2 regions of the Aquabacterium sp. T101 genome follow, and region 2 is predicted to be linked to the other one. Evidence: predicted binding sites of a transcription regulator. Region 2 holds the regulator's gene; the other holds the start of a gene.
What was found. Region 2 encodes NrdR, which represses ribonucleotide reductase genes. Its sites were predicted from a motif close to CACNANATNTNGTG; they were not measured.
Positions count from the first base shown of each region.

Region 1 (14,931 bases), on a different contig from region 2:
AGGCGCATCGCCTGCGCGCCGAAGCGTGCCGCCAGCGCCTCGCCGCGCTCGAGGGTGCGGTTGGCCAGCGCGATCGCCTTCGGCTCGCGGGCGGCGAAATGGGTCGCCACCAGTTCGATCATCTCGCCCGCACCCACGAACAGCACCCGCTGCTCGCGCAGGTCCTCGAACAGCTGGGACGCCAGACGCACCGCCGCCGCGGCCATGCTCACCGAGTGCGAGCCGATCTCGGTGCTGGTGCGCACCTCCTTGGCCACGGCGAACGAGCGCTGGAACAGCTGGTGCAGCGTCGTGCCCAGCGTGCCGGCCTCGTCGGCCTCGCGCACGGCCTGCTTCATCTGCCCCAGGATCTGCGGCTCGCCCAGCACCATGGAGTCGAGCCCGGCGGCGACGCGGAACGCATGGCGCGCCGCGGCCCGGTTCTCGGCGGTGTAGGTGTAGGCCACCAGCTGCTGCGGGCTCACCCCGCCCTGGGCGGCCAGCCACTCGGTGGCCGGCTGCACCAGTTCGTTGAGCTCGCGCGCGTCCGCGGCCAGGTACAGCTCGGTGCGGTTGCAGGTGGACAGCAGTGCGGCCTCCGGGCCGGCGCGCACCAGGCGTTCGGTCAGGGCCCGCAGGGGCGTCTGCAACTGGTGTGGCTCGAACGCGAACTTGCCCCGCACGTCCAGCGGTGCGGTGGTGTGGTTCAGGCCAAGGGTCAGGACGCCCATGGGGTCGATTCTAGAATCCGGCCCGCCCCTGTCATCAAGACACACCCCATGGGTCCGCTCGACGCGATCTGGCACCTGATGAACTTCTTCGCGCCCGCCGTGGGCGTGGCGGTAGTCACGACCCTGCTGGCCAAGCTGCTGTGGCGGCGCCAGCTGGCCGGTGCGGGCGTGGCGCGGCTGGTCGCCTGGTCGTCCGGCGCGGGCGCAGCGGCCCTCGTGGCGGGCCTGGTGGCCTTCGGGCGAGACGGGCGCATGGGCACGTACGGTCTGCTCGTCGCGGCCACGGCGGTGGCGCTGTGGTGGGCCGGCTTCATGCGCCGCTGAGACGCGCGCTTCAGGCGGTCACCGATTCCGCGGCCACCACCTCGCCGCGCAGCGAATGCGGCAGCGCCTCGGTGATGCGCAGGTCCACCATCTGCCCGACCAGCCGCGGCATGCCCCGGAAGTTGACGATCCGGTTGCATTCGGTGCGTCCCATCAGTTCGGTGCGGTCCTTGCGGGACGGGCCTTCCACCAGCACGCGCTGGACCGTGCCCACGCGCGACGCGGAGATCCGGCGCGCCTGCTCCTCGACTCGGGCCTGCAGCGCCTGCAGCCGCGCGAGCTTCGTCGCCTGCGGCGTGTCGTCGGGCAGGGCGGCGGCCGGCGTGCCGGGGCGCGCCGAGAAGACGAACGAGAACGAGCTGTCGAAGCCGACGTCCTCGATCAGCTTCATCGTGCGGTCGAAGTCGTCCTCGGTCTCGCCCGGGAAACCGACGATGAAGTCCGACGACAGGCTGATGCCGGGGCGCACGGCGCGCAGCTTGCGCACCGTGCTCTTGTATTCCATCGCCGTGTAGCCGCGCTTCATCGCCGACAGGATCCGGTCGCTGCCGTGCTGCACCGGCAGGTGCAGGTGGCTCACCAGCTTGGGAAGCCGGCCGTAGGCGTCGATCAGGCGCTGGGTGAACTCGTTGGGATGGCTGGTGGTGTAGCGGATGCGCTCGACGCCCGGGATGTCGTGCACGTACTCCAGCAGCAGCGCGAAGTCGGCGATGTCCGCGCCCTCGCCCATGCGCCCGCGGTAGGCATTGACGTTCTGGCCCAGCAGCGTGACCTCGCGCACGCCCTGGTCGGCCAGGCCCGCCACCTCGGTGAGCACGTCCTCGAAGGGGCGGCTCACCTCCTCGCCGCGCGTGTAGGGCACCACGCAGTAGGAGCAGTACTTGGAGCAGCCTTCCATGATCGAGACGAAGGCGCTGGCGCCTTCCACGCGGGCCGGCGGCAGGTGGTCGAACTTCTCGATCTCCGGGAAGCTGATGTCGACCTGCGCGCGCCCGGCGGCGCGGCGGGCGTCGATCATCTGCGGCAGCCGGTGCAGCGTCTGCGGGCCGAAGACCAGGTCTACGTAGGGCGCGCGCTCGACGATCGCCGCGCCTTCCTGGCTGGCCACGCAGCCGCCCACGCCGATGAGTACGCCACGCTGCTTGAGGTGCTTCACGCGCCCGAGGTCGGAGAACACCTTCTCCTGGGCCTTCTCGCGCACCGAGCAGGTGTTGAACAGGATCAGGTCGGCCTGCTCGACGTCGGTGGTGGGTTCGTAGCCGGCGGCCTCGCGCAGCACGTCGGCCATCTTGTCCGAGTCGTACTCGTTCATCTGGCAGCCGAAGGTCCGGATGAAGACCTTCTTCGGGCCGCCGCTCACGGCTTGCTCCAGCGCTGCAGGGTCGGATCGAAGATCCACGCCTGGGCCTCCGCGGGCGTGCGCGGCCAGGGGGTCTTGGCGGCCTCGGCCGGCGTCAGGATCCAGACGTCCTGGACCTGGCCCATGCCGTCGAGCGTGTAGTGCACCAGCAGCTTCTGCTCCAGCAGGCTGCCCGACAGCACCAGCATGTTCTGCGCGCTGCGGACCCGGGCTCCCGGGGCCAGCCGGACCGGCGCGCCGTTGAGGCGGGCCTCCGGCGGCGCGACGACGACCAGCTCGCCGCGCAGGGCGGTCCGCTCGAAGGTGCGCTGGGCCTGGGCCGGCAGGGCGGCGGCCAGGGCAATCACGGCAACGGCGACACAGCGAATCATGGTGTGGATCCAGGGGCTGTGGAAAAAGCGAGGCCCGAAGGCGCAGGGCGCCGTCGGGCCGGGAGTCTGGTGGCGCTTCAGGGATTCGAACCCCGGACCTGCGGATTATGATTCCGTCGCTCTAACCGACTGAGCTAAAGCGCCTGAGCCCGCAATTATAGCGGCGGCGAATTGGCTGTCCGGCGCATGCAGGCCGGCCCGACCGGACCTGTCCAGGATGTTCAGCTTTTTCCGCAAGAAGGGCGCCCCGCCGGTGCCGACGCCGCCGGGTGCCGTGACGCCACCGGCGCCGCCGGCGGCCGCGGCACAGCCCGCCTCGGCGCCCGAGCGCCGGGGCTGGATGTCGCGTCTGTCGGCCGGGCTGCGCCGTACCGGCAGCAGCATCGCGCAGGTCTTCACCGGCGCGCGCATCGACGACGCGCTGTACGAGGATCTCGAGTCGGCCCTGCTGATGGCCGACAGCGGCGTGCGCGCCACCCAGTTCCTGCTCGACGACCTGAAGAAGCGGGTGCGCCAGAGCGGCACCGCCGACCCCGCCGCCGTGAAGGGCCTGCTGGCCGACGCGCTGGGCGACCTGCTGGCGCCGCTGGAGCGCCCGCTGGAACTGCGCCCGGAGGGAGTGACCGTGATGATGGTCACCGGCGTCAACGGCGCCGGCAAGACCACCACGATCGGCAAGCTGACCCGACACCTGGCCGAGGGCGGGCAGAAAGTGCTGCTGGCCGCGGCCGATACGTTCCGCGCCGCGGCTCGGGAGCAGCTGGCCGTCTGGGCCGACCGCAACCAGGTGCAGATCGTCAGCCAGGAGGGCGGCGACCCGGCGGCGGTGGTGTTCGACGCCGTGGTGGCCGGGCGCTCGCGCGGCTGCGATGTCGTCATCGCCGACACGGCGGGGCGCCTGCCGACCCAGCTGCACCTGATGGAAGAGCTTCGCAAGATCAAGCGCACGATCGGCAAGGCCATGGACGGCGCGCCGCACGAGGTGCTGCTGGTGGTGGACGGCAACACCGGCCAGAACGCCCTGGCCCAGGTGAAGGCGTTCGACGACGCGCTGGGCCTGACGGGCCTGGTCGTCACCAAGCTGGACGGCACCGCCAAGGGCGGCGTGCTGGCCGCCGTGGCGCTGTGGGCCCGCGAGCGGGCGGGCGGGCCGGTGCCGGTGTACTACATCGGCGTGGGCGAGAAGCTCGAGGACCTGGAGACCTTCTCCGCGCGCGAGTTCGCGCAGGCCCTGCTGTCCTGATCGGCGGCCGCGTTCAGCGTGCGCCCTGCTGGCGCTTGGCGGGATCCAGCGGCATGCGCCCGCTGTCGAGGTCGTCGAACCAGGTCGAGGGCGGGGGCTCCTGCCGCGGGCTGTGCTCGTCGATCGCCACCACCTCCGGCAGGGGGATCGCCACGGGTCCTGCGCCCGTTCGTTGCGGACGGGCCGGCGCCGGTGGGGCCGCTACCTCTACCGTCGGCACGCCGGTGCGCTGCAGGATCTGGTCTCGCGCGGCCTGGGGCGACGGCAGGGCCTCCTCGCGCCAGGAGAACACCTTGACACCGGCGGCCTTCAGCACACGGGTCATGCGCGCCCGCCGGCGGTCCGAGCGTTCGCTGTCGCGGATGGTCTGCAGCATGACGGCGCCGATCACCAGCGATGCCCGGTCGCAGATGACGAAGTCGGCACACAGGTGACCGACCCGGGTCAGCCACTCGGCATACGAATGGCGCCGCGGCACCTTGATGAAGCGCGCCAGCGGCACCTGGGCAAAGATCATGCACTCCGGCAGGGCCTTGGCCAGCACGTCGTGCGCCGACCGTTCGCCGCTGGTGAGCAGGCGCGTCACCTCGGGAGGCCAGGCGGCCAGGGTGTCGACGTCGTCGCGGACCCGCCGCGCGCCGCCGGCTTCCGCGTCGGCACTCTTGTGCCGGCCGCGCAGCACGAGGTAGGCGACGAGGGCCACCAGCACGGCGACGCCGGCGATCAACAACACATCGAGTGACATGGTCCCGTTCGGAAGGATGCAATGGCGCAGTCCGCCACTGTTACACGATACGGCGGCGCGAGGATGACAGCCATCCCCATAACGTAACGGTTTGAACGCGCCGCCGGCCCGTTCCGGCGCGGTGTCAGCGCGGCAGACCCTTCATGCCGGCGCCGCCCATGCCGCCGAAACGCCGCATCATCTTGGCCAGCCCGCCGCCCTGCATCTTCTTCATCATGCCGCGCATCTGGTCGAACTGGTTCAGCAGGCGGTTCACATCCTGCACCTGCACCCCGGCGCCGGCGGCGATGCGGCGCTTGCGGCCGGCCTTGATCAGCTCGGGCTTGCGCCGCTCCAGCGGCGTCATCGAGCAGATGATGCCCTCCATGCGGCGCACGTCGCGTTCGGCGCGGTCCATGTCCGCCTGACCGAGCTGGCCGGCACGGGCCGTCAGCTGCGACGGCAGCTTGTCCATCAGCGACGACAGCCCGCCCATCTTCTTCATCTGCGAGATCTGAACCAGGAAGTCGTTCAGGTCGAAGCCGTCGCCGGACTTGAGCTTGTCGGCGACCTTCTTCGCGGCGTCGAGGTCGACGCCCTTCTGCACCTCCTCGACCAGGGCGACGATGTCGCCCATGCCGAGCACGCGGCCGGCGTGACGCTCGGCGTCGAAGACCTCGAGGCCGTCGATCTTCTCGGAGACGCCGGCGAACTTGATCGGCGCGCCGGTGACCTGCCGCACCGACAGCGCCGCGCCGCCGCGGGAATCGCCGTCGAGCTTGGTCAGCACCACACCGGTCAGCGGCAGGGCTTCCTTGAAGGCCCGCGCCGTGTTCACCGCGTCCTGGCCCTGCATCGCGTCGACGACGAACAGCGTCTCCACCGGGTTCAGCGCGGCGTGAAGCTCGCGGATCTCGGCCATCAATGCTTCGTCGATCGCCAGCCGGCCGGCGGTGTCCACCAGCAGCACGTCGAAGTAGTGGCGCCGTGCATGGTCGAGCGCCGCCAGCGCGATCTCGCGCGGCTTCTGGTCGGGCGTGGACGGGAACCACTCGGCGCCCGCCTGCCGCGTCACGGTCTTGAGCTGCTCGATCGCCGCCGGCCGGTACACGTCGGCCGACACTGTGAGCACCTTCTTGCGGCGCTTCTCGATCAGGTGCCGGGCCAGCTTGGCGGTGGTGGTGGTCTTGCCGGCGCCCTGCAGGCCTGCCATCAGGATCACCGCCGGCGGCTGCGTGGCCAGGTCGATGTCGGCGACGCCGTCGCCCATCGTCGCCGCCAGCTCCTTGTGGACGATGCCCACCAGGGCCTGTCCCGGGTTGAGCGAGCCGACCACTTCCTGGCCAAGCGCCTTGTCCTTGACCCGGGCCACGAACTCGCGCACCACCGGCAGCGCCACGTCGGCCTCGAGCAGCGCCATGCGAACCTCGCGCAGCATGTCGGCGACGTTCGATTCGGTGATGCGGGCCTGGCCGCGCATCGTCTTGACGAGGCGCGACAGGCGGTCGGTGAGGGCGGAGGCCATGCAATCGCTCGCCGCGGTGCCCGGGCGGGACGTCGGCGAAAGTAAACTGACCGCATGAGTGTAGCGACGCCCACCCCCCCGGCCGCACCCCGATGGGCCTGACCCTGCCCTGGATGCTGGGTCTGGCCGCGATGCTGGCCTACACGGCGGCCGCCTGGCCGGTGCGCGTCAAGATGCGCTGGCCGGACGCGGCGCTGGCCATCGGCTGGGTCGCTCACGGCCTCGCGCTGTGGCTCGACGTGGCGGGCTTCGGCAGCGACGTCGCAGGCGCGCGCTTCGGCTTCGCCCCGGCCCTGTCTGCCACCGTGTGGATCGTCATTGCGGTGCATGCGGTGGAAAGCCGCCTGCTGCCCGTGCCCGCGGTGCGCCTGCTGCTGGCGACCTCGGCCGCCGTGGTGGTGCTGCTGGCCGCGGTCTATCCCGGCGAGGCCCGGCCGCACGCGTCGTCGGGCGCGGCCTGGCTGCCGCTGCACTGGTTGCTCGGCGTGGTGTCCTACGGCCTGTTCGCGGTGGCCGTGCTGCATGCATGGCTGCTCGACGGTGCCGAGCGGCGCCTGCGCACCGCGGCGGGGTCGATGCCCGCGCGCGCGCCCGGCGGTTCGATCCCGTTGCTCCAGCTCGAGCGCCTGACCTTCCGCTTCGTCGAGGTGGGCTTCGCGGTGCTGAGCGTGGCGTTGCTGCTGGGTGCGCTGCTCACGCCGCAATGGCGCCTGGACCACAAGACGGTGCTGTCGCTGCTGGGCTGGGCCACCTTCGCCGTGCTGATCCTGGGACGCCACCTGCGTGGCTGGCGCGGGCGGCACGCCACGCGCTGGGTCTATGCGGGCGCCCTGCTGCTGCTGCTGGCCTACGTGGGGGCGCGTTTCGTGATCGAGGTGCTGCTGCAGCGCGGGGCCGTCGCATGAAGTATTTGCTGGTGCTGCTGGCGGTCGTGCTGCTGCTGTGGATGCTGTTCGGCCGCAGCCGGACCCGGCGCTCCAGCGGCGAGGCCAAGCCGTCGCGTCCGGCGGCCGGGCCCGAGGCCATGACGCGCTGTGCCCGCTGTGGCGTGCACCTGCCGCGCAGCGAGGCGCTGCTGTCCGGCGGGCAGGTGTACTGCTGCGCCGAACATCGCGACGCCGGGCCGCGCTCGGACGACCGATGACATCGTCCCCGCCGCCTCGCGAGCGGCGTCGCGTCGAACGCCGCCGTACGGACCGACGCAGCGACGCCCCCGAGTTCTCGGCCACCCTGACCGAGGAGTCGCTGTTCGATGCCATGGGTGCCGGTGGCGAGGGCGTTCCCCGGCCGCAGGACGGTGCCGACAGCGTCGGCGGCACGCGGGGCGAGGCCGACTGGGGTGCCAGCTCCATGCCGGCCGACAGCCCCTACCTTGCTCGGCAGGCGCGGCGCATCGTCGGCGCGGGGGACTCGAGCTTCGAGCGGCTGTATGCCATCTTCCTGGGCGCCCGGGCGGCCCTGGGACTGGCTCTGCTCGGGGCCCAGATCGTCGGCCTGGCGCTGGGCACCCGCTCGCTGGCCGGCGGCGTGATCAGCCTGGCCTACGCCGTACAGGCCCTGACGCTGTGGCTGCTGCCGCGCTTTCGCCGCATCGCGCCGGCGAGTGCGTCGACGACGCGCCTGTCGCGCCGGCAATGGGTGGCCACCATCGGCTTCGACCTGCTGGTGTTCTCCTCGCTGCACTGGCTGGCTGCGGCCGGCAGCTTCAACTACGCCCCGCTGCTCGTGCTGCCCGCACTGATGGCGGGCGTGCTCACGCCGCGCGTGCCGGCCATGGCGGCGGCGGCGACCGCCTCGCTGGTGCTGCTGTCCACGTCCTGGTACTGGAGCGGATCGATCTCCGAGGCGACCACCGCCCTGGCGCCCGCGGCGCTGACCGGGATCGGGCTGTTCGTCATCACGCTGCTGGCCGGCGAGCTCGCGCTGCGCCTGGCGCGCGAGGAGATGACGGCGCGGGGCAGCCTCGAGCTGGCGCGCCAGCAGGCCCAGCTCAACCGGCTGGTGATCGAGGAGATGGCCGACGGCGTGATGGTCGTGGACCGCCGGGCGCGCGTGCGCGCCGCCAATCCCGCCGCCCGGCGCCTGCTGGTGGCGCAGGGCATCGGCCAGCCGGCGCCCTTCCAGCTGCAGGACGAGCCGGCCTGGCGGGAGCTGGCCGAGCGCGTGGCCCACGCCTTCGAGTCCCTGACCTGGCCCGAGTCGTCGCGCGACGTGCAGCTGCCGTTCGAGGCCGGTCAGGTGCGCACGCTGCGACTGCGCGCGCGCTTCACGCGGCCGCGCTCGCGTTCCGGTGGCGACGCGGGCAAGGAAGTGTTCTGCGTGCTGTTCCTCGAGGACCTGCGCAGCGTGCAGGCGCGCAACCGCCAGGAGAAGCTGGCCGCGATGGGTCGCGTGTCCGCCGGCATCGCGCACGAGATCCGTAATCCGCTGGCTGCCATCGCCCAGGCCAACGCACTGCTGCGCGAGGAGACCACCAGCCCGGAGCAGGACATGCTCACCGCGATGGTGGCCGACAACGTCGAGCGGCTCAAGCGGATCGTCGACGACGTGATGGAGGTGGCCCCCGGGCCCGGTGCCAACCCGCGGCCGATCGACCTGGGCGCGGAAGTGGGGCGCATCGTGTCCGACTGGGCACGCACCAGCCAGCTGCCGCTGGGCACCGGCAGCCGCCTGCGCGTCCAGCTGCCGCACGACCCGCTGGCCGTGCTGTTCGACGCCGAACACCTGCGCCGCGTGCTCGTGAACCTGCTCGACAACGCGCGGCGCTACGCCAGCGACAGGCCGGGCGCGATCTCGCTCGTGGCCGAGGACCGCGGCGGCGGCCAGGCCCGCCTGTCGGTGGCCAGTGACGGCGATCCGATACCGCCGGACATCGAGCCCTTCCTGTTCGAGCCGTTCTTCTCGACGCGCAGCCGGGGCACCGGGCTCGGCCTGTATATTTGCCGCGAGCTGTGCGAACGCTACGGCGGCAGCATCGACTACTGGCAGCACCCGGCCGGCGCCCCGCACAGCAACGAGTTCGTGGTGGTGATGCGCGTCGTGTCGGGTGCCGCGCTGCCTCCCAAACAGGACCGCCTGCTGCCGTGACCCAGAACGCCTCCGCGCACTACAGCCTGCTCGTCGTCGACGACGAGCCGGACCTGCGAACCCTCTACGAACTGACGCTGCTGCGCGAGGGCTACGAGGTCGAGACCGCCGGCACGGTGGAGCAGGCGCTGCAGCAGCTGCGCGACCGCACGTACAGCGCGGTGATCACCGACATGCGGCTGCCCGACGGCAGCGGGCTGGACGTGCTGGCCTGGATCGAGCAGCAGGCCACGCGGCGAGAGAAGGCCATCGTCATCACCGCCTACGGTTCGGCCGAGAACGCCGTCGAGGCGCTGAAGGCGGGGGCCTACGACTACCTCACCAAGCCGGTCGACCTGCGCCAGTTCCGGTCGGTGGTCGCCTCGGCGCTCGGGCGCGCGCCGCAGTCCGCGCCGACGGTGGTGCCGTCCAGCCTGCCCAGCGCCCAGCCGGCGGCCGCGCGGGTCGTCCGCGAGGAGCCGGCGCGCCGCGGCGGCGACGCGCCGCGCGCCGACGCGGTGCCGCCAGCCCTGCGTCGCCTGTCGGGCAAGTCGGTGGCCATGCAGCAGGTGCGCACGCTGATCGAAAAGGTGGCTCGCAGCATGGCGCCCGCGCTGGTGCAGGGGGAGTCGGGCACCGGCAAGGAGCTGGTCGCGCGCGCCATCCACGACGTGAGCGCGCGGGCGGCCGGCCCGTTCATCGCGGTGAACTGCGGCGCGATCCCGGAGCACCTGCTCGAGGCAGAGTTCTTCGGCTACCGCAAGGGCGCCTTCACCGGTGCCAACGAGGACCGCGAGGGCTTTTTCCAGGCGGCGCACGGCGGCACCCTGTTCCTCGACGAGATCGGAGACCTGCCGCTGGCGATGCAGAGCAAGCTGCTGCGCGTGATCCAGGAGCGGTCCGTCCGACCCGTGGGCGCGGTGGTGGAAGCGCCGATCAACGTGCGCGTGGTCAGCGCCACGCACAAGGACCTGGCCGAGGAAGTGGCCGCCGGGCGCTTCCGCCAGGATCTGTACTACCGCCTCAACGTGATCCAGATCCGCGTGCCCCCGCTGCGCGAACGCCTCGAGGATCTCGGCCCCATCTGCGCCGCGGTGCTCGAGCGCATCGCCCGCGACGCCGGCCAGTGGCCGCCGCCGGTGCTGGCGCGCGACGCCTTCGACGATCTCACCCACCACACCTTCCCGGGCAACGTGCGCGAGCTCGAGAACATGCTGCATCGCGCGGTCGCGATGTCCTCCGGCGAGGTGATCGAGCGAGCCGACCTCGGCCTGGCCACCGAACTGGTGGTCGAGTCCGACCCGGGCGAGGTGGACGCCCGCCTGGCGGCGCTGCGCTCGGCGCCGGCGCTGCCGGTCGAAGGCGCGCTGCCCGACAACCTCGAGGCCTACCTCGATGCGGTCGAGCGCGACATCCTGTCGCGCGCGCTGGAGCGGCACCGCAACAACCGCACCGCCGCGGGCGCCAGCCTCGGCCTGTCGCTGCGCCAGATGCGCTACCGGATGGCCCGCCTCGGCGTCGTCGTCGCCGGCAACGACGGCGACTGAGCCGGCCTTGAAGCGCGCGACCTGGCAGCGCGGCTGGTGGCGACATGCCGCCCGCCACGCGTCACCCAACTTCGGGCCACGCCCGGCCGGCATGCCGGTGTCGCTGGCGATCGTGCACTCGATCAGCCTGCCGCCCGGCGAGTACGGCGGCGACGCCGTGGCGCAGCTGTTCACCAACCGGCTCGACACCGACGCCCATCCCTACTACGCGCAGCTCGAAGGCCTGAAGGTGTCGGCGCACTTCTTCGTGCGCCGCAGCGGCAAGGTGTTTCAGTTCGTGTCCTGCGACGACCGGGCCTGGCATGCCGGGCCGTCGCACTGGAGGGGGCGAGAGGGCTGCAACGACTGGTCGATCGGCATCGAACTCGAGGGTCTCGAGGGCCTGACATTCGAGCCGGCGCAGTACCGGTCGCTGGCCCGGCTGCTGCGCTCGGTGGCGGCCCGCTACCCCGTGCGCGAGGCGGTCGGTCACGAGCATGTGGCGCCGGGACGCAAGCGCGACCCCGGCGAGCGCTTCGACTGGCGCTGGCTCGCGCGCGAACTCGGCACAGGCTGGTCGGTCGGCGTCGCCACGAACCATCGCTGACGCTCAATCCCTTGTCCGAACCATCCGGACAAGCCCGTAGCGTCTACACTACCGCTAGTGTTTAAATACGAGCCGGGCCCCAGATCTAGTGTCCGTCATCCCCGTGCACTCCACCGGCTCTCCACACCTTTTCCACATGTCAGCGCATGTCGACCGCTCGGGCGTCGCATGCCTTTCCCGACCTGAATCGTCCTGCGCCGGCTCCAACGGCGCCTGACACCTCTTCGCACCGGAGCTCCCCCACATGCAGACTGTCGTCACCAGCCCGACGCTCGCAAGCCCGTTCCTCGGCGCCGCCAGCGACGCTCCCGCCACCAGCGCCTATCAGGGCTACCAGATCATCCGCCGCAACGGTGCGGTCGTCGTGTTCGAGCCGAACAAGATCGCCGTGGCCCTGATGAAGGCCTTCCTGGCGGTACACGGCACGCAGGGTGCGGCGTCGGCCAGCGTGCGCGAGACAGTCGAGGGCCTGACGGAAGCCGTGGTGCGCGCGCTGCTCCGGTCGCGCCCGGGTGGCGGCACCTTCCACATCGAGGACGTGCAGGACCACGTCGAACTCGGGCTGATGCGCGGCGGCCATCACGAGGTGGCGCGGGCCTACGTGCTGTACCGGGAGCGTCGTGCGCAGGAGCGCGCCAAGCAGGCGCAGAAGGACGGTCGCGAGGCCCGCCCGGCGGCTGCCGCGCTGCACGTGATCGACGGCGGCCAGCGCGTGCCGCTCGACGAGGCGCGCCTGCAGGAGCTGGTGGAGTCGGCCTGCGCCGGCCTCGGTGCCGACGTCCGGCCCGAGCCGATCCTGGCCGAGACCCGGCGCAACCTCTACGACGGCGTGCCGATCGACGAGGTCTACAAGGCGTCGATCCTGGCGGCGCGCACGCTGATCGAGAAGGAGCCCGCCTACACGCGGGCGACGGCGCGTCTGCTGATGCACACGATCCGGCGCGAGATCATCGGCGGCGAGGTCACGCAGACCGAGATGGCCCAGCGCTACGCCGAGTACTTCCCGACCTTCATCAAGAAGGGCATCGCCGCCGAGCTGCTCGACGACAAGCTGGCCCAGTACGACTTGGCGCGCCTGGGCGCGGCGCTCAAGGCCGAGCGCGACCTGCAGTTCGACTACCTCGGCCTGCAGACGCTGTACGACCGCTACTTCCTGCACATCGACGACGTGCGCATCGAGATGCCGCAGGCGTTCTTCATGCGCGTGGCGATGGGCCTGGCCCTCAACGAGATCGACCGCGAGGCTCGGGCGATCGAGTTCTACGAGGTGCTGTCGAGCTTCGACTTCATGTCCAGCACGCCCACGCTGTTCAACAGCGGCACGCAGCGCTCGCAGCTGTCGAGCTGCTACCTCACGACCGTGGCGGACGACCTGGACGGCATCTACGAGGCGCTCAAGGAGAACGCCCTGCTGTCCAAGTTCGCGGGCGGCCTGGGCAACGACTGGACCAACGTGCGCGCCCTGGGTTCGTACATCAAGGGCACCAATGGCAAGAGCCAGGGCGTGGTGCCGTTCCTGAAGGTCGTCAACGACACGGCCGTGGCCGTCAACCAGGGCGGCAAGCGCAAGGGGGCCGTCTGCGCCTACCTGGAGAGCTGGCACCTGGACATCGAGGAGTTCCTCGACCTGCGCAAGAACACCGGCGACGACCGTCGGCGCACGCACGACATGAACACCGCGAACTGGATTCCGGACCTGTTCATGCGGCGCGTGATGGAAGGCGGCCAGTGGACGCTGTTCTCCCCGTCCACCTGCCCGGACCTGCACGACAAGTTCGGCAAGGACTTCGAGGACGCCTACACCGCCTACGAGGCCAAGGTCGACCGCGGCGAGATCAAGCTCTTCAAGCGCATGGCCGCGAAGGACCTGTGGCGCAAGATGCTGTCGATGCTGTTCGAGACCGGGCATCCTTGGATCACGTTCAAGGACGCCTGCAACGTGCGCAGCCCGCAGCAGCACGTCGGCGTAGTGCACTCGTCGAACCTGTGCACCGAGATCACGCTCAACACCAATGACAGCGAGATCGCGGTCTGCAACCTCGGCTCGGTCAACATGGTCCAGCACCTGAAGGACGGCCAGATCGACCAGGTCAAGCTGAAGAAGACCGTGTCGACTGCGATGCGCATGCTCGACAACGTGATCGACATCAACTACTACGCGGTCAAGAAGGCGCGCGATTCCAACCTGCGCCACCGCCCGGTGGGCCTGGGGATCATGGGCTTCCAGGACTGCCTGTACCAGCTGAAGGTGCCCTACGCCAGTGCCGAAGCGGTGGAGTTCGCCGACCGCTCGATGGAGGCGGTGTGCTACCACGCCTACTGGGCGTCCACCGAGCTGGCGGCCGAGCGCGGCCGCTACTCCAGCTATCGCGGCAGCCTGTGGGACCGTGGCATCCTGCCGCAGGACTCGCTCAAGCTGCTGGCTGAACAGCGCGGCGGCTACGTCGAGGTGGACTCGTCCGAGTCGATGGACTGGAACGCGCTGCGCCAGCGCATCGCCGCCCACGGCATGCGCAACAGCAATTGCGTGGCCATCGCGCCCACGGCGACCATCTCCAACATCATCGGCGTCGACGCGTCGATCGAGCCGTCGTTCGGCAACCTGTCGGTCAAGTCGAACCTGTCGGGCGAGTTCACGGTGGTGAACGAGTACCTGGTGCGCGACCTGAAGGCCCTGGGCCTGTGGGACGACGTGATGGTCATGGACCTGAAGCACTACCAGGGCTCGCTGCAGCCGATCGACCGCGTGCCGGAGTCGCTCAAGGCCCTGTATGCGACCGCCTTCGAGATCGACGCCACGTGGCTGGTGGAGGCCGCGTCGCGCCGCCAGAAGTGGATCGACCAGGCCCAGTCGCTGAACATCTACATCGCTGGCGCGTCGGGCAAGAAGCTCGACGACACCTACAAGCTGGCGTGGCTGCGCGGCCTGAAGACGACCTACTACCTGCGCACCAAGGCGGCCACGCACGTCGAGATGAGCACGGTGACCAAGAGCACGCACAACGCCGTGTCGTCCTCGTCGTCGGGTGGCCTGTCGGCGCTCGACGCGGTGGCGGCGCAGGCGCGCATGCAGGTCGGCGAAGCAGCGGCGGCCACCGACATCAAGTTCTGCGGCGTCGACGATCCGACCTGCGAGGCCTGTCAGTGAAAGACGCGGCTCGAGCACGATGCTTGAGCGCAACAACGTGGGCGCGCGAATGTCAAGAAGTGCTTGGTGTTCGCGCGCAACACTCCGATAATCCGCGACCATAGAAAGCACCTGAACACATGCTGGTCTGGGAAGACAACGTCAGCAGCAAGACGCCCGTACCGATCCGCACCGCGAGCTCCGGGCTCGCCGAGCCGTCCCTCGCAGACGTGCGGTCCGTGGCACCTTCATCCGTCCCGACATCGGTCGCTGCGCAGCCTTCGGCGCCAGCCTCCTCCCGCCGCGTCAACGCCGCGGACAAGCGCATCATCAACGGCCAGACGGACG
Region 1 covers NZ_JBXVVZ010000002.1:359,870-374,800, reverse strand. Annotated here, with positions in the region: gene hemA (glutamyl-tRNA reductase) at 1-710, opposite strand, end outside; gene AC2EAQ_RS08810 (hypothetical protein) at 759-1,034, shown strand; gene miaB (tRNA (N6-isopentenyl adenosine(37)-C2)-methylthiotransferase MiaB) at 1,045-2,394, opposite strand; gene AC2EAQ_RS08800 (hypothetical protein) at 2,391-2,765, opposite strand; tRNA gene AC2EAQ_RS08795 (tRNA-Met) at 2,833-2,909, opposite strand; gene ftsY (signal recognition particle-docking protein FtsY) at 2,983-4,008, shown strand; gene AC2EAQ_RS08785 (DUF2726 domain-containing protein) at 4,022-4,753, opposite strand; gene ffh (signal recognition particle protein) at 4,878-6,257, opposite strand; gene AC2EAQ_RS08775 (cytochrome C assembly family protein) at 6,350-7,162, shown strand; gene AC2EAQ_RS08770 (PP0621 family protein) at 7,159-7,401, shown strand; gene AC2EAQ_RS08765 (sensor histidine kinase) at 7,398-9,344, shown strand; gene AC2EAQ_RS08760 (sigma-54-dependent transcriptional regulator) at 9,341-10,870, shown strand; gene ampD (1,6-anhydro-N-acetylmuramyl-L-alanine amidase AmpD) at 10,878-11,456, shown strand; gene AC2EAQ_RS08750 (ribonucleoside-diphosphate reductase subunit alpha) at 11,701-14,604, shown strand; gene AC2EAQ_RS08745 (ribonucleotide-diphosphate reductase subunit beta) at 14,724-14,931, shown strand, end outside.
Region 1: the regulator NrdR is predicted to act here: its motif matches at 11,534-11,547, upstream of AC2EAQ_RS08750 (ribonucleoside-diphosphate reductase subunit alpha).

Region 2 (14,931 bases):
CAGCGGCCCGGCCGGCGCGCGCGGGTCCGGCACCTTGGCGCCGTCGGCGCGGATCACGCCACGGACGAGCCGGGCCTGCACCGCGTCGCAGCGCACGCCGGGGGCCGACAGCGCGGCGGTCGCACTCGCCGCGCCGCCGCCGCCAGTGCCCGCAGTACCGCCGCCCGACACGCCCGTGCAGCGACGGACCACGGCAGCGCTGGCGTTGTCCATCACGTAGGCGACGCTGCCCGCCGCCGTCGGCTTGAACAGGCTGGTGCCGTCGCCGAGGTCGGAGGCCGACAGCGGCGTCCGCCCCGCGCGCCCACCCCAGGGCAGGCCGGCCGGCCGCAGCCCCAGCGAGGCCGGCAGGGCCGGGTCGGCCCGCGCCAGCTGGGTGCGCAGCACCACGGCCTGCCCCTGGCCGGCACGGTCGCGCCAGCTCACGGTCACGGTCACGTCGCGCAGCGTCGCGGGTGCCGAGGCCAGGGTGCCGGGCACCGGCGCCACGCCGCGCTCGACGGTGTAGCCGGCCGTGCCGGGCGAGCCCACGGCCCCGCGTGCCGGGCCGAGGGTGTCGAAGGCGGCCAGGCCCGGCGCCGTGCGCAGCACTTCCAGATCGGCCTGGGCCAGTTGCAGCGCCTCGGCGCGCTGGCGGGCGAGTTCGGCCCCCAGCCGCAGCTTCACCTGCAGCGCGACGAAGGTCAGCAGGCCCAGCCCGAGGACCAGCAGCGCCACCATCGCCTCGACGAGGCCGACGCCGCGTGCGTGCCGGCGACTCACGGCGCCACCGCATCGTCGCGCCAGCTGCCGGGCACGCGGACGAAGGTGCCCGGCATGGACCGCAGCCGGGCGATCACCTGCGGGTCGAACACCAGGTCCGGCGCCGCGCCGCCACGCCAGTGGCCTTCCGACACCACCGCGCCGTCGACGCGCGCCGGTGCCGACGCGACCACCGCCGAGGCCGGGCCGTCGATGTCGCCGGCATACAGCAGGCCGTGCAGGCGCAGCGGCCCTTGCAGCCGCGCGGTGCCGTCGACGACGACGATCGCCGGCGCCGCGTCGTCGCCCAGCACCAGCGCGGCGTCGACGACGAGATCGCCGCGCAGCCACAGCTTGCGCGCTCCCCTCGCCTGCGCCGCGAGGACCGTCGCGCTGTCGCAGGGGCAGTGCAGCACCACGTCGGCGAATGACTCGCGCCAGGTGTCGCGCGGCACGCCGAACAAGGCCAGGAACAGGCGCGTCGGGTCCAGGGCCGCGAGCGCATCGTCGCGCGCCACCACGGCCGCGGTGGACGGCGTGCCGGCCGGTGCGGACACGCGCAGGGCCGGTGCGTCCACGCCAGCCCCGGCCCGCAGCGCCACGCCGCCGGAGGCCGCGTCCTCGTTGTGCACCCCGAGCGCGGCCGCGCCCGCCGCCAGCGTTCCCCGCACCGTGAGGGCCGCACCAGGCGACGCTGCCAGCGCGGGCCGCAGGGCCAGCGTGACGCGCAGCCCGGCCCGGGCGTCGGCGCTGCAGTCGGCGCCGGGAACGCCACGCACGCAGGCGTGCGACACGACATCGACCGCGAGCGCGCCCGCGCGCGGCGCGAACTCGACCGTGAAGCCCGGTCCCGTGCCGGGCGGCGCCGGCGGCGCCTCGCCCGCACGGGCGCAGCGGCAGACCCAGCCCGCGCCGTCGGCCGGGGCGATGCAGGCTGCGACCGGCACGCCGGGCGCACGGGGCCGCAGGCTGGCGCCGTCCGGCGCGACCGACAGGTGCGTGTCGAGGAAACGCAGACCGGCGCCGGCGGGCTGGCAATCGGCCGCCAGCGGCGTGGCATCGCGCAACCGCACCGTGGCCCACTCGAGGCCGGCTTCGGCCACCTCGTGCGCGATCGCGGCACGCACCTGGTTGGCGGCGGCACGCTGCTCGAACACCAGGCTGCGATGGACGAACACCACCGCGATGGCCAGCGCCGCATACAGCAGCACGACGACAGCCAGCGCCATCGCACCACGCTGCGCCGGCCGGCCGCGGCGGGCCGCGCCGGCAAGGGGCCGACGGTTCGTCATGGCGCGGGGCACGGGCCGGTGAGCAGGTCGTTGCGCACGCGCACCGTGCCGGTCAGGCGGCGCTCGACGCGCGGGGCGTCGGGCAGCGCGGCGTGCAGTTCGACGACCACGGCGCGCAGCGCCGCGCGCGGGCAGCGGTCGCCGCACGGCAGGCCGCAGAACGCGCCGAGCGTCACGTCGCTTCCGGCCGATGTGACCGTGAAGCGCCGAACGCTGGTCGCGCCCGGGTCGGTCAGCGCCTGCGGCGACCCGCCCTGCAGCACGGCGTGGAGCGCGCCCCGGCTGAGGTGGAAACCCGAGCGCGACGGTGCCGGGTCGTCGTCCGCGGCGGTGAGGTGGCAGGCGTGCGACGCCACTGCAGGTGGCATGGCCGCGGGCACGGCCGAGGTGCCCGCGGTCGGCGCGTTGCAGGGGACGGGGAGGAACGCGCCATACGGATTGACGGCGGGCCCATCCGGCGGCACGCCCGACGCCGGCCATGCCGCCACCCACACCCCGGCCGTCGCGTCGGGCCATTGGCCGGACCGTCGAAGCTCGCGCGCCACGATGTCCATTGCTGCTCGCAGGTCCTGCTGCAGCCGCGCTTCGGCCAGCAGGCGCCGCTGCTCGCCGCTGGCCAGGGCCACCAGCGCCAGCGCGGCTGCCGTGACCAGCAGGCCCAGCGTCAGGCCGACCAGCAGTTCGGGCAGCGAGAGCCCGGCGGCCCGGCGCCGCGCGGCGGCGCTTGGCCACCCGCACCGGCGCAAGCGGGGCGTCACTGCCGGAAGCATGCGGCCGGCTCGTAGCGGAAGTGGCCGGGCACGACCACCAGCCGCAACACCGTGCAGGACTGGCCCGCGGCACGGTCCCGGGCCTGGTCGCCCGTGGCCCGGGCCTGCACGGTGAAGGCGTCGGGTGCGGCCGGCGTCGGCAGCGCGACCAGCTCGTACACGTAGCGCGGGCTGGACAGCGCCAGGCCCAGGCCGTGCGCCGGGTCGCAGTCCGCCGGTGGGCAACCGCCGGGCAGCGTGGCGTGCGGCGGCGCGGCGAGGCTGGCGGCGTAGCAGGCACATTGCGCGCGCCAGCGCTCCTGGGCCTGCTGCACCTGCAGCAGCGCGGCGATGGCCTCGGCCCGCCGCGCCGCGCGGATCTGCGCCGCCAGGCCCGGCAGCGCCACCACTGCGAGGAGGGCGGCGACAAGCACGGCCACCAGCGCCTCGACGAGGGTGAAGCCGGCGGCGGGACGCGTCAGCACGCAGGCACCCCGGCCAGCGCCCCACCGACGCTGCAGCTGCGCACGCGGCCGGTGAGGTTGACGACGTGATGCACCGCTGCGCCCCCGGCGGTGGACACGCGCAGCGTGCCCGAAGGCGTGGCGGTGCCCAGGCGCGGATCGAACCGCAGGGCCGACACGCTGGACGACACCGCCAGCCCCGAGCGGGCCTCGACGAAGCGGTACGACACCAGCACCGCGCCGACCTCGCACACCGGGTCGGCGCTGCCGTTGCAGCGGCAGCCTTCGGCCGCGCCGGCGAACGCGAGCCAGCAGCTGCCGCCGTCGACGGCGCGCACTTCCACGCGCACGCCCTGGCGCCTCGCCACGGCCTCGCTGCGGGCGCGCTGCAGGTCGGCGCGCAGTTCGGCCGACAGGCCCGCCAGCGCACGGCGTTGCAGCAGATCGGCCAGCGGCGGCCACGCGGCCAGGGCCACCAGCGCCACGATGGTCAGCGTGACGGCAAGTTCGACCAGCGTCAGGCCGAGCTGAGGGGACCTGCAGACGTTGTGGACCATCGGTGCGCCACCCGGAACGGGGCGGTGACACCGGCAAAAGCCCCCGGGAACGCACCCGGGACGGCTCCGGCGGCCAGGCCGTCGAGCCGGCCCGTGCGGCGGCGGCGCACCGCCCACCGCGCCGACCCGCGACTCAAATGTCGCGGATCAACTGGCGGAACTCGTCGACGTCCTCGAAGCTGCGATACACGGACGCGAATCGCACGTAAGCCACCTTGTCGATGCGCTTGAGCTCGCGCATCACCAGCTCGCCCAGGCGCGTGGACGGCACCTCCTTGGCGCCGCTGGTGAGCAGCTTGTCCTGGATGCGCTCGAGCGCGGCGTCGACCTGCTCCACGCTCACCGGGCGCTTGCGCAGCGCCAGCAGCATCGACGCGCGCAGCTTGGCCGGGTCGAACTCGGCGCGCGCGCCGTCCTTCTTGACCACCTGCGGCAGCGCGATCTCGGGCCGCTCGTAGGTGGTGAAGCGCTTGTCGCAGGCGGTGCAGCGACGGCGCCGCCGGATGACGTCGCCCTCGTCGGACTCGCGGGTCTCGACGACCTGCGTTTCCTCGTGGGCGCAGAACGGGCAGCGCAAGCGGGTCGACTCCGGCGGCCGGGGTGCTAGCGGTAGACCGGGAAGTCGCGCGCCAGCGCGGCCACCTTGGCGCGCACCTGCGCGATGGCGGCCTCGTCCTGCGGCCGCTCCAGCACGTCGGCGATCAGGTGCGCGGTCTGGCGCGCCTGCTCTTCCTTGAAGCCGCGCGTGGTCATCGCCGGCGAGCCCAGGCGGATGCCGCTGGTGACCATCGGCTTCTGCGGGTCGTTCGGGATGCCGTTCTTGTTGCAGGTGATGTGGGCGCGGCCGAGCACGGCCTCGGCGTCCTTGCCGGTGATGCCCTTGGGGCGCAGGTCCACCAGCATCACGTGGCTCTGCGTGCCGCCGGAGACGATGCGCAGGCCGCGCGCCATCAGCGTCTCGGCCATCGCGCGCGCGTTCACCAGCACCTGCTGCTGGTAGACCTTGAACGACGGCTCCAGCGCCTCCTTGAAGGCCACCGCCTTGCCGGCGATGACGTGCATCAGCGGGCCGCCCTGGATGCCGGGGAAGATGGCGCTGTTGATCTTCTTGGCGATGTCGTCGTCGTTGCACACCACGATGCCGCCGCGCGGACCGCGCAGGCTCTTGTGGGTGGTGGACGTGACCACGTCGGCGTGCGGCACCGGGTTGGGGTACACGCCCGCGGCGATCAGGCCGGCGTAGTGGGCCATGTCCACCATCAGCAGCGCACCCACGGCCTTGGCCACGCGGGCGAAGCGCTCGAAGTCGATGTGCAGGCTGTAGGCCGACGCGCCGGCGATGATGATCTTCGGCCGCGCCTCGTGGGCGAGCTTTTCCATCGCGGCGTAGTCGATGGCCTCGTTGGCGTCCAGGCCGTAGCTGACGACCTTGAACCACTTGCCGCTCATGTTCAGCGCCATGCCGTGCGTGAGGTGTCCGCCCTCGGCCAGGCTCATGCCCATGATGGTGTCGCCCGGCTGCAGCAGGCCGAAGAACACCGCCTGGTTGGCCTGCGAGCCGGAGTTGGCCTGCACGTTGGCGTGGCGCGCGCCGAACAGCTGCTTGCAGCGCTCGATGGCCAGGGTCTCGACCACGTCGACATGCTCGCAGCCGCCGTAATAGCGCTTGCCGGGGTAGCCCTCGGCGTACTTGTTGGTGAGCTGCGAGCCCTGGGCGGCCATCACGGCCGGCGAGGTGTAGTTCTCGCTGGCGATCAGCTCGATGTGCTCTTCCTGGCGGCGGTTCTCGGCCTGGATGGCGGCATGGATCTCGGGGTCGATCGCGGCCAGGGTGTGGGTGGAACGGTCGAACATGGCAGTCCTCATCGGAACGACGGGCCTTCACGGGCGCACTGCGACGCGGCGCAGAACGAACGGAGGGCTGCCCAGGCGCACGGCGGACACCACGGCCGGCCGGGGGCCGTCCGCGTCTGCGCTTCCCGGTGGTGTCCCACCTCGGGCCGCGGGCCGGGGGCCCGCAAGGCCGTTATCGCCAGTCGCGCAGGAAAACGAGTGTAGCCGCGCCGCCGCGGCCCCTTTAACGGGCCAGCGCGACGCGCTGCAGCCCGGCGGCCGACGCCTGCGGCGCCGGGTCGGGCTTGTCGGCGCCGGTGGCCTCGGCGGCGGGCGCTGGCTCCTCGGCACGCACCACCACCGGCGCCTGCGGCACCGTCAGCGGCACGCTGCGGCCCGACGCCACCAGGCGCAGATGGGCCTGTTCGCCCAGCACCTTGGCCACGTAGCCGCCGTCTTCGGGCAGGTTGGCCGCGCCGACATAGAAGCGCAGGCCGCCTTCCAGGCTGCCGGCCCGGGCGATGCACTCCTTGAGCACCTGCACACCCACGCGCAGGTTGGTCAGCGGGTCGAAAGCCGCATGCTGACCGCCGAAGGCCTCGTACTTGTCGTCGTGGACGCGGGTCATCACCTGCATCAGCCCCTGGGCACCCACGGGGCTCTGGGCGAACGGGTTGAAGCTCGACTCCACGGCCATGATGGCCAGGATCAGGGTCGGGTCGATCTGGGCGCGCTGACCGAGGGCCCAGGCTTCCTGGACCAGCCGGCTCAGCGGCTCGGGCGCGACCTTGTAGCGGCGCGACAGCCAGGTGGCCACGGCGGCCTGCTGGCGCGGCAGCTCGCGCGGGTCGGCGGCCGTGGCACGGTTCACGGCCACGGGCTCCGCCAGGGCCACCAGCAGATTGCCGTCGCGCTCGGCGCGCTGCTCGTGGCGCTCCTGCAGCCAGCCCAGGGTGGTCAGTTCCATCTGGTGACGCACGTCGGGGTGGCCGGCGACGAACACGCCGGCCGCCGCCACGGCCAGGCCGAGCAGGGCCAGGCCGTTGTGGCTCACCTCCAGCAGGCCATTGCCCACGTCGCGCAGGAACACGTTGCACGACGAACCGATCGACTTCAAGAAACTCAGCGCTGTCACGAGGGTCCTTTCCGGCCGCCGATCGGCTCCGGCACCGGAGGCGCCCGAGGGGTCGACAGTCATAATGGGCCGCGAAGGGTCGCGGCGGGCAGCGTTCCCGGATCGCTGCTCTCGCAAGGCGTCACGGGTTAACCCTGGTTTCTGTCAGGGCGGGCGGATTCTAGGAAGCCCGCTAATAACCAGTCAACAATGTATTGAAGACTCTTCATTCCAATTGAGCATGAAATATCGGGACCTGCGCGACTTCATCCGGCAGCTCGAAGCCCAAGGCGAGCTGGTACGCCTCGCGGAGCCTGTATCGGCGCGGCTCGAAATGACAGCGCTCGCTGACCAGGTGCTGCGGGCCGAAGGGCCGGCAATACTGGTTACAAATCCAGTGGGTTACAAAATTCCCGCCCTGATCAACCTGTTCGGGGTGCCTCGCCGGGTGGCCCTGGGCATGGGCGCGGACCAGGTCGAGGACCTGCGCGACGTCGGCCGGGTGCTGGCCAGCCTCAAGGAACCCGAGCCGCCGAAGGGCCTGAAGGACGCCGGCAAGCTGCTGACGCTGGTGCGGGCGCTGTGGGACATGAAGCCCGAGCGGGTGCGTTCGGCGCCCTGCCAGGAGGTGGTCCTGGAGGGCGACGACGTGGACCTGGGCCGGTTGCCGGTGCAGACCTGCTGGCCCGGCGACGCCGGCCCGCTGATCACCTGGGGCCTCGTCGTGACGCGCGGCCCGCAGACGGTGGCGTCGCCGCGCCTGCGCCAGAACCTGGGCATCTACCGCCAGCAGGTCATCGGCCGGCGCGAGGTGATCATGCGCTGGCTCGCTCACCGCGGCGGCGCGCTCGACTTCCGCGACTTCGCCCGCGCCAACCCCGGGCGCCCGTTTCCGATCGCGGTGGCGCTGGGGGCCGACCCGGCCACGATCCTGGGCGCCGTGACGCCGGTGCCCGACACGCTGAGCGAGTACCAGTTCGCCGGCCTGCTGCGCGGTGGCCGCACCGAGGTGGTGGACACCTCGGTGGGCGAAGGCGAACTGCGCCTGCAGGCGCCGGCCAGCGCCGAGTTCGTGCTCGAAGGCCACATCCCGACCGCCGAGCCCGGCTTCCAGGGTGAAAGCGAGCACGGCGTGAAGCTGTGCGAGCGCGGCGGCTACCTGCACGCGCTGGAGGGCCCCTTCGGCGACCACACCGGCTACTACAACGAGCAGGACTGGTTCCCGGTGTTTCGCATCGACCGGCTGACGCACCGGCGCGACCCGATCTACCACTCCACCTACACCGGCAAGCCGCCGGACGAGCCGGCCGTGCTGGGCGTCGCGCTCAACGAGGTGTTCGTGCCGATCCTGCAGAAGCAGTTTCCGGAGATCGTCGACTTCTACCTGCCGCCCGAAGGCTGCAGCTACCGCATGGCGGTCATCTCGATCCGCAAGGCCTATGCCGGCCATGCCAAGCGGGTGATGTTCGGCCTGTGGAGCTTCCTGCGCCAGTTCATGTACACGAAGTTCATCGTCGTCACCGACGACGACGTCGACATCCGCGACTGGAAGGAGGTGGTCTGGGCCGTGACCACCCGGGTCGACCCGGTGCGCGACACCACGCTGGTGGACCAGACCCCGATCGACTACCTGGACTTCGCCTCGCCGGTGAGCGGGCTGGGCGGCAAGATGGGCATCGACGCCACCCACAAGTGGCCCGGCGAGACGCAGCGCGAGTGGGGCCGCGTGATCGACATGCCGCAGGCCACGCGCGACGCGGTGCAGCAGGCGTTCGCCAAGGTGATGTCGGGCCGCTGACACGCGCGACCGCCTGTCAAGCGTGTTCAGGCAATGGTGCCGGGCCGCCCGATTGCCAGACTTGCCTTGTGCCGCGGCCCGCATCGTCCTATCGTGGGCTGGCCCGCTGCGGCGGGTTCAAAGAGCGGCGCAGTCTTCTGCGCCCAAGGGGCCCGGGACATCCTCCCTCCCGATCCCCGAACGGTGGCGCGAGCCACCCGCCCCTCCCCGCTTCGGCGCGGAGGGGTTTGTTCTTTCAGGGCCCGGGTTCGGTCAGGGCAGGGGGCGGCGCCTCAGGCGCCCAGCCACAGGGCGAGCTTCTCGCGCAGCACGGCGCGCACGAGGAACTGGCCCTCGGACGACGGCATCCAGCGCAGCACCGGGCGCTCGACGCGCGGGCTCAACCCCATCGGCGCGGCCACGATCTCCCACCTGGCTTCCTTGACGAACGCGGCGTCGCGGAAGGCCCGCAGCGCGCGCGGCATGTGCCAGCCGTGGGTGACCAGCACCACCTGCTGGACGCCCTGGTCGGCCAGCATCGTGGTGGTGAACAGCGCGTTCTCGCGCGTGTCGCGGGCCTTCGGTTCGGTCCAACGCAGCGGGCGCACGAACTCGCGCGACGCGATCGCAGCGGCCACCTCGGCCTCCGTGACGCCGGGTTCGGACTGGTGTCCCAGCCCGCCCGAAAACAGCACCGGGGCGCCGGTCTCGCGGCTCAGCCACAGGCCGTAGCGCAACCGCTCCAGCGACCAGGGCGACAGGCTGGCCACACCGTACTCGGGCGCCTTGGCCTCGCGGCCGCCGCCGAGCACGACCACGGCCACGCCACCCGGCTTGGCCACGTTGCGGCGCAGTTCGGCCACGCGCTCGGAGGTCAGGGCCGGCGGCGTTGCCAGCAGCGAGCCCTGAAGCCACTCGCCCACCGCGCTGCAGGCGCCGAACCACAGGCCCAGCACCGAGAGAAGCACGACGAGCCAGCCGAGGCCGCGGCGCCAGAGGATCATCCGGGCGCCCACCAGCGTCAGCAGCAGCAGCGGTACCGGCGGCAGCAACAGCGCGCTGAGCACCGGCTTCCAGGACTCGATGCCCAGCGACAGGAAGATTTCGTTCAAGAGGGCGGCCCTGCGCGGTTTGCCAAGGCCGGCGATTGTGCCGCAGGCCCTGCCGGTTGCCGGCCCGCGGCGGCTCGGGCAGGATGATCCGATGACCGACGCCACGAAATCCGCCGTCCCGGCCCGTTCGCGCTGGGCTCGCCGCCTCTTCGTGGCGGTCGCCGTGCTGCTGGCCCTGTGGGCGGTGGCGTGGCTGGCCGTGCCGCCGCTGGTCAAGAGCCAGGCCGAGCAACGGCTGTCGGCGCTGCTCGGCCGGCCGGTCACGATCGGCCGGGTGGCGTTCGCTCCGTGGTCGCTGGCGCTGACGGTAGAGCAGTTGCGCATCGGTGCGGCGGACCCCGCCGCACCGCCGCAGTTCGAGCTGGCGCGGCTGCACGTGGACGCCGAACTGAGCTCGCTGCTGCGCCTGGCGCCGGTGGTGCAGGCCGTGGAAGTCCAGTCCCCGCACCTGCGCCTGGCCCGGCTCGCCGACGGCCGCTACGACATCGACGACGTGATCGCGAAGCTGCGCCCGGCCTCGCCCCCGCCGGCCGATGCCTCGCCGGCGCGATTCGCGCTCTACAACCTGCGCCTGACCGACGGGCAGTTGCTGTTCGACGACCGTCCGGTGCAGCGCCAGCACCGCCTCGACGGCCTGCAGGTGGCACTGCCGTTCGTGTCCAACCTGCCAGCGCATGTGGACGTGCATGTCGAGCCTCGCGTGGCGTTCCGGCTCGACGGTGCAGCGTTCGACAGTGGCGCCCAGGCGCAGCCGTTCACCGCCGACCGCAAGGGCACGCTGCGCATGACCGTCGCCGGCCTGGACCTGGCGAACTGGCTGCCCTACCTGCCCGCCACGCTGCCCGTGCGGCCGCTGCGCGGCGTGTTCGCCACCGAACTGGCGGTCGACTTTGCCGCCGCCACGGGGGGGCGCCCCACGGTGGCCGTGTCGGGCCGCGCGTCGCTGGCCGACGCCGCCTTCGCGCCCGGCACGCGGGCCGAGCCTGCCCTGTCGTGGAAGCGCCTGGGCATCGAGTTGAAGGACGTCCAGCCGCTGGTCGGGCGCATCGCGCTGGGCACGGTGCGCGTCGAAGGCGCGTCCGCGGTGGTGCGGCGCGACGCGCGCGGCCGGCTCGACGTGCTGCCGCAGGCCGATGGCGAGGCCGCGGCACCGCGGCCGGGCGGCGCCGCGTCCGCGTCGGCGGCGGCCCCGGCGGCCGGCGCTGCCGCGCCGTGGCAGGTCTCGGTGGACCGGATCGAGCTGGCGGACCTGCAGCTCGACTGGCAGGACGCGACCACGCGGCCCGCGGCGGCCCTGCGGGTGGACGGCGTGACGCTGCAGGCCGGCCCGCTGCGCTGGCCCTTCGCCGAAGCGGCGGCGACGCCGGCCGCTTCGGGTGCCTCGGCGGCGTCGTCGCCCGCGGCGCCCGCGTCGGCGGCGGTCGCCGGCGGGGCCCCCTTCAAGATCACGGGCCGGCTCGCACCGCCCGCAGGCGCGGCCAGCGCGGCCACGTTCTCGGTGTCCGGCCAGGCCAGCGACCGCGCGGCCGACGTGTCGCTCGATCTCGCCGGCCTCGAACTGCGCTGGCTCGCGCCCTACCTCGCCCAGGCGCTCGACGCGTCGGTCGAGGCGCGGCTGGGCACTGCGGCTCGGCTCGAATGGGCCGCGGGTGACGCGGGCCGACTGACGCTGTCGGACGTGTCGGCGCGGCTGGACGGGCTGCGCGTGCGCGACCCGGGTGCGCCCGCGAGGGCCGCGCCCGCCGCGGCCGTGGCGTCGGTGGCGGTGGCCGACACCCGGGTGGACCTGCTCGCGCGCAAGCTGTCATTGGGCAGCGTGCGCATCGACCGCCCGGTGCTGCGCGGTGCACGCGATGCACAGGGCCGGATCAACTTGCAGGCCTGGGCCCGCCCGTCCGCCACGGGCGACGCCTCGGCATCACCCCGGCCCGACAGCGGCCCGGCGTGGCAACTGCTGCTGGCCGACGCGCAGGTCGTCGGCGGCGATCTGTCCTGGACCGACGAGCGCCCCACGCCGTCGGCGCAGCAGCCGCTGCGCGTGCAGGCTGGCGCGGTGCAGGCCAGCGTGCGAGGCCTGGCCTGGCCGTCCGGGCCGGGCACGCCGCCGGCGCGCGTGCAGTTGTCGATGCGGCTGTCGGACGGCGAAGCACGCACGTCGCGTCTGCCGGCCGATGCCGGCCGCGTCGAATGGGCGGGACAGGTCAGCCCTGCGCCGCTGTCGCTGCGCGGGACGCTGCGGGCCGAACGCGTGCCGGTGCACGCGGTAGCGCCCTATGTCGACGGCGAACTGCCGATCGAGCTGCTGCGCGCCGAGGCGAGCTGGCGCGGCGACATCGCGTTCGCACAGCGTGGCGACGCGATCGAGGCCGGCGCACGCGGTGATGCCCGCATCGGCGACCTGCGCCTGCATGAGCGCGCGTCGGCCGGCGCATCGCGCAGCGGGGGCGAGCTGCTCACCTGGCAGGCGTTCGCACTCACCGGTGTCGATCTGCGCATGACGCCCGGCCGCAAACCGACGCTGGCCATCGCCGAGGCCGCGCTGACGGACTTCTACTCGCGCCTGGTGATCACCGAGGACGGCCGCTTCAACCTGCGCGACGTCGCCGCGGCGCCGAAGGGCGGCGGCACGGCGGCCGCGCAGGCGTCCGCCACGGTCCCTGCGCCCACGCCCACGCCTGCAGCGGCGCCCGCCACGGCCCCACCCGCCGCGGCCGGCCTGCCGATCGACATCAGCGTGGGCGGCGTGCGCCTGGTCAACGGCAAGGTCGACTTCACCGACCGCTTCATCCGGCCGAACTACAGCGCCGCGCTGACCGAGCTGAACGGCCGCCTGGGCGCCTTCAGCTCCAGCACGCGCGACATGGCCACGCTGGAGCTGCGCGGCCGCGCCGCCGGCACGGCGCAGCTGGAGATCGTCGGTTCGCTGAACCCGACCGCGCAGCCGCTGGCGCTGGACATCCAGGCCCGCGCCACCGCCCTGGAACTGGCGCCCTTCTCGCCCTACGCGGGCCGCTACGCGGGCTACGCCATCGAGCGCGGCAAGCTGAGCATGGACGTGGCCTACAAGATCGACGCCGACGGCAAGCTCGACGCGAAGAACCAGGTCGTGCTCAACCAGCTCACCTTCGGCGACAAGGTCGACTCGCCCGACGCGACCAAGCTGCCGGTGCTGCTGGCCGTGGCGCTGCTGAAGGACCGCAACGGCGTGATCGACATCAACCTGCCGATCAGCGGGTCGATCAATGACCCGCAGTTCAGCGTGTTCGGCATCGTGCTCAAGATCATCGGCAACCTGCTGGTCAAGGCGCTGACGGCCCCGTTCGCGCTGCTGGCCGGCGGCGGCAGCGAGGACCTCAGCTTCGTCGGCTTCGAGCCCGGCACCGCGCGCTTCACCGACGCCGGCCGCGCCGTCGTCGACAAGGTGGCCAAGGCGCTGGCCGACCGGCCGGCGCTGAGGATGACCGTCACCGGCGCGAGCGACCCGCAGAGCGAGCGCGAGGCGATGCAGCGCGCGGCGCTGGACGCACGCATCGCCGCCGAGCAGCGGCGCGAGGCACTGCGCGCCGGGGCCGCGGCCGACGCGCCGCTGCCGCCGCTGAGCACTGCGCAGCGCGACGCGCTGGTGCGGCGCCTGTATGCCGACACCCGCCTGCCCGACAAGCCGCGCAATGCGATCGGGATGGTGCGTGACATTCCGGTGCCCGAGATGGAAGCGCTGCTGCGGCGTGCCGTGCTGGTGTCGTCGGACACCGCGCGCGAGCTGGCACTGCAGCGCGGGCTGGCGGTGCGCGACGCGCTGGTGGCCAAGGGGCTGCCCGGCGATCGGCTCTTCCTCGCGGCGCCGCGCCTGCGCGCGTCGGGCGAGGACGACGCGGCGTGGTCGCCGCGCGTGCAGCTCGCGCTGTCGACGCAGTAGCCCGGGCGGCGCTCAGCCGCCGCCGCGCTGCGTGTACAGGTCGAAGTGGCGCATGAAGGCGTGCCATGCCGCGGCGTCCACGCCCTCGGCCCGGAAGCGCACCGCCAGGCGCGGCAAGGTCACCAGGGCGATGCGGCGCGGCGCAAGCTCGCTCCATTCGATGGCGACCGTGCCGCCGTGCAGCGCCAGCCGCGCGCCGTTCGGCTGCCATTCGATCGACGCGCCGCGGCTCGCACCCGGCAGCCAGCCGCGCAGCTCGCCGGCGGTGCAGCCCATCTCGCGCTCGAAGGCGAACGGGTAGTGCGACTGCATCGGCCCGGCGGCCCTAGCCGCCGGCGATCGGCGGCCAGATGGCGAGCACGTCGCCGTCCTTCGGCACGAAGGTCAGGCGTTCCTCGGGCGGCACGTACACGCCGTTGACGAGCACGAGGTGCACCAGCTTCTCGGGCATGCCGAACGGCTCGATGATCTTGGCGATCGGCGTGCCCTCGGCGATCTCCAGGCTGACCTGGTTGCTGCGCTGGGCCTCGGCCGGCAGGTGCTGCGTCAGGCTGGCGTAGAGCTTGAACGTGATGCGCATCGTGTCGTGCCGGACCGCCTGCTCAGCCCTTGACCAGCGCGCGCTCGGCCTGCGCCTGCGCGCTGGCCAGGTAGGCCGGCATCAGCTGGGTCGGGTCGTCCAGCAGGCGCTGCTTCCAGCCCGGGGCCAGGCGCACCTGGCCCTCGACGAGGCCGCGCATCGCGCCCACGTGCTCGGTCCAGCCGACGCTGTTGCAGCCCACCAGGCGCTCGCCGTTGAACTGCAGGCTCAGGTGGCGGCCCGCGGCGCGGTCGGTCAGCTCCACGTGCTCGCCGCCGGGCACGCCCTGCCAGTCGCCGAAGCTGGCGCTGATGAGGCCGAGCGTGTCGAGCACGTTGATCTGCGTCACGCCGCGCAGCTCGGCGCGCTGGCCGACCATGTTCAGCGCCGCCACGCGCGCCTGCTCGGCCGCATTGGGCTGGATCGCACTGACGATGGTCTTGCCGCTGACCTTGTCGAAGGCCTCGGCGCAGTCGCCCGCGGCATAGACCCCGGGCACGTTGGTCTGCAGGTGCTCGTCGGTGAGCACGCCCACCAGGCAGCGCACGCCGCTGTTCTCCAGGAAACCGATGTTCGGCCGCACGCCGGTGGCGTTGATGACGAGGTCGCAGCCCAGGTGCTGGCCGTCGGACAGGCGCGCGCGCAGCGGCGCATGGGACTCGATCGCCTCGACGCGGGTGCCGGTGAGCACGCGCACGCCCTTGCCTTCGCACCACGACTTGATCATGCCGCCGGCCGTGGGGCCCATCATGCGCGGCACCATGCGGTCGCCCATCTCCACCACGGTGAGCTGCAC
Region 2 covers NZ_JBXVVZ010000006.1:88,020-102,950, reverse strand. Annotated here, with positions in the region: gene AC2EAQ_RS15085 (type IV pilus modification PilV family protein) at 1-762, opposite strand, end outside; gene AC2EAQ_RS15080 (hypothetical protein) at 759-1,970, opposite strand; gene AC2EAQ_RS15075 (hypothetical protein) at 2,030-2,779, opposite strand; gene AC2EAQ_RS15070 (type IV pilin protein) at 2,788-3,267, opposite strand; gene AC2EAQ_RS15065 (GspH/FimT family pseudopilin) at 3,261-3,803, opposite strand; gene nrdR (transcriptional regulator NrdR) at 3,937-4,380, opposite strand; gene glyA (serine hydroxymethyltransferase) at 4,407-5,657, opposite strand; gene AC2EAQ_RS15050 (lytic transglycosylase domain-containing protein) at 5,881-6,753, opposite strand; gene AC2EAQ_RS15045 (UbiD family decarboxylase) at 6,992-8,548, shown strand; gene AC2EAQ_RS15040 (YdcF family protein) at 8,821-9,639, opposite strand; gene AC2EAQ_RS15035 (DUF748 domain-containing protein) at 9,731-13,555, shown strand; gene AC2EAQ_RS15030 (hypothetical protein) at 13,568-13,867, opposite strand; gene thiS (sulfur carrier protein ThiS) at 13,881-14,135, opposite strand; gene AC2EAQ_RS15020 (NAD(P)/FAD-dependent oxidoreductase) at 14,158-14,931, opposite strand, start outside.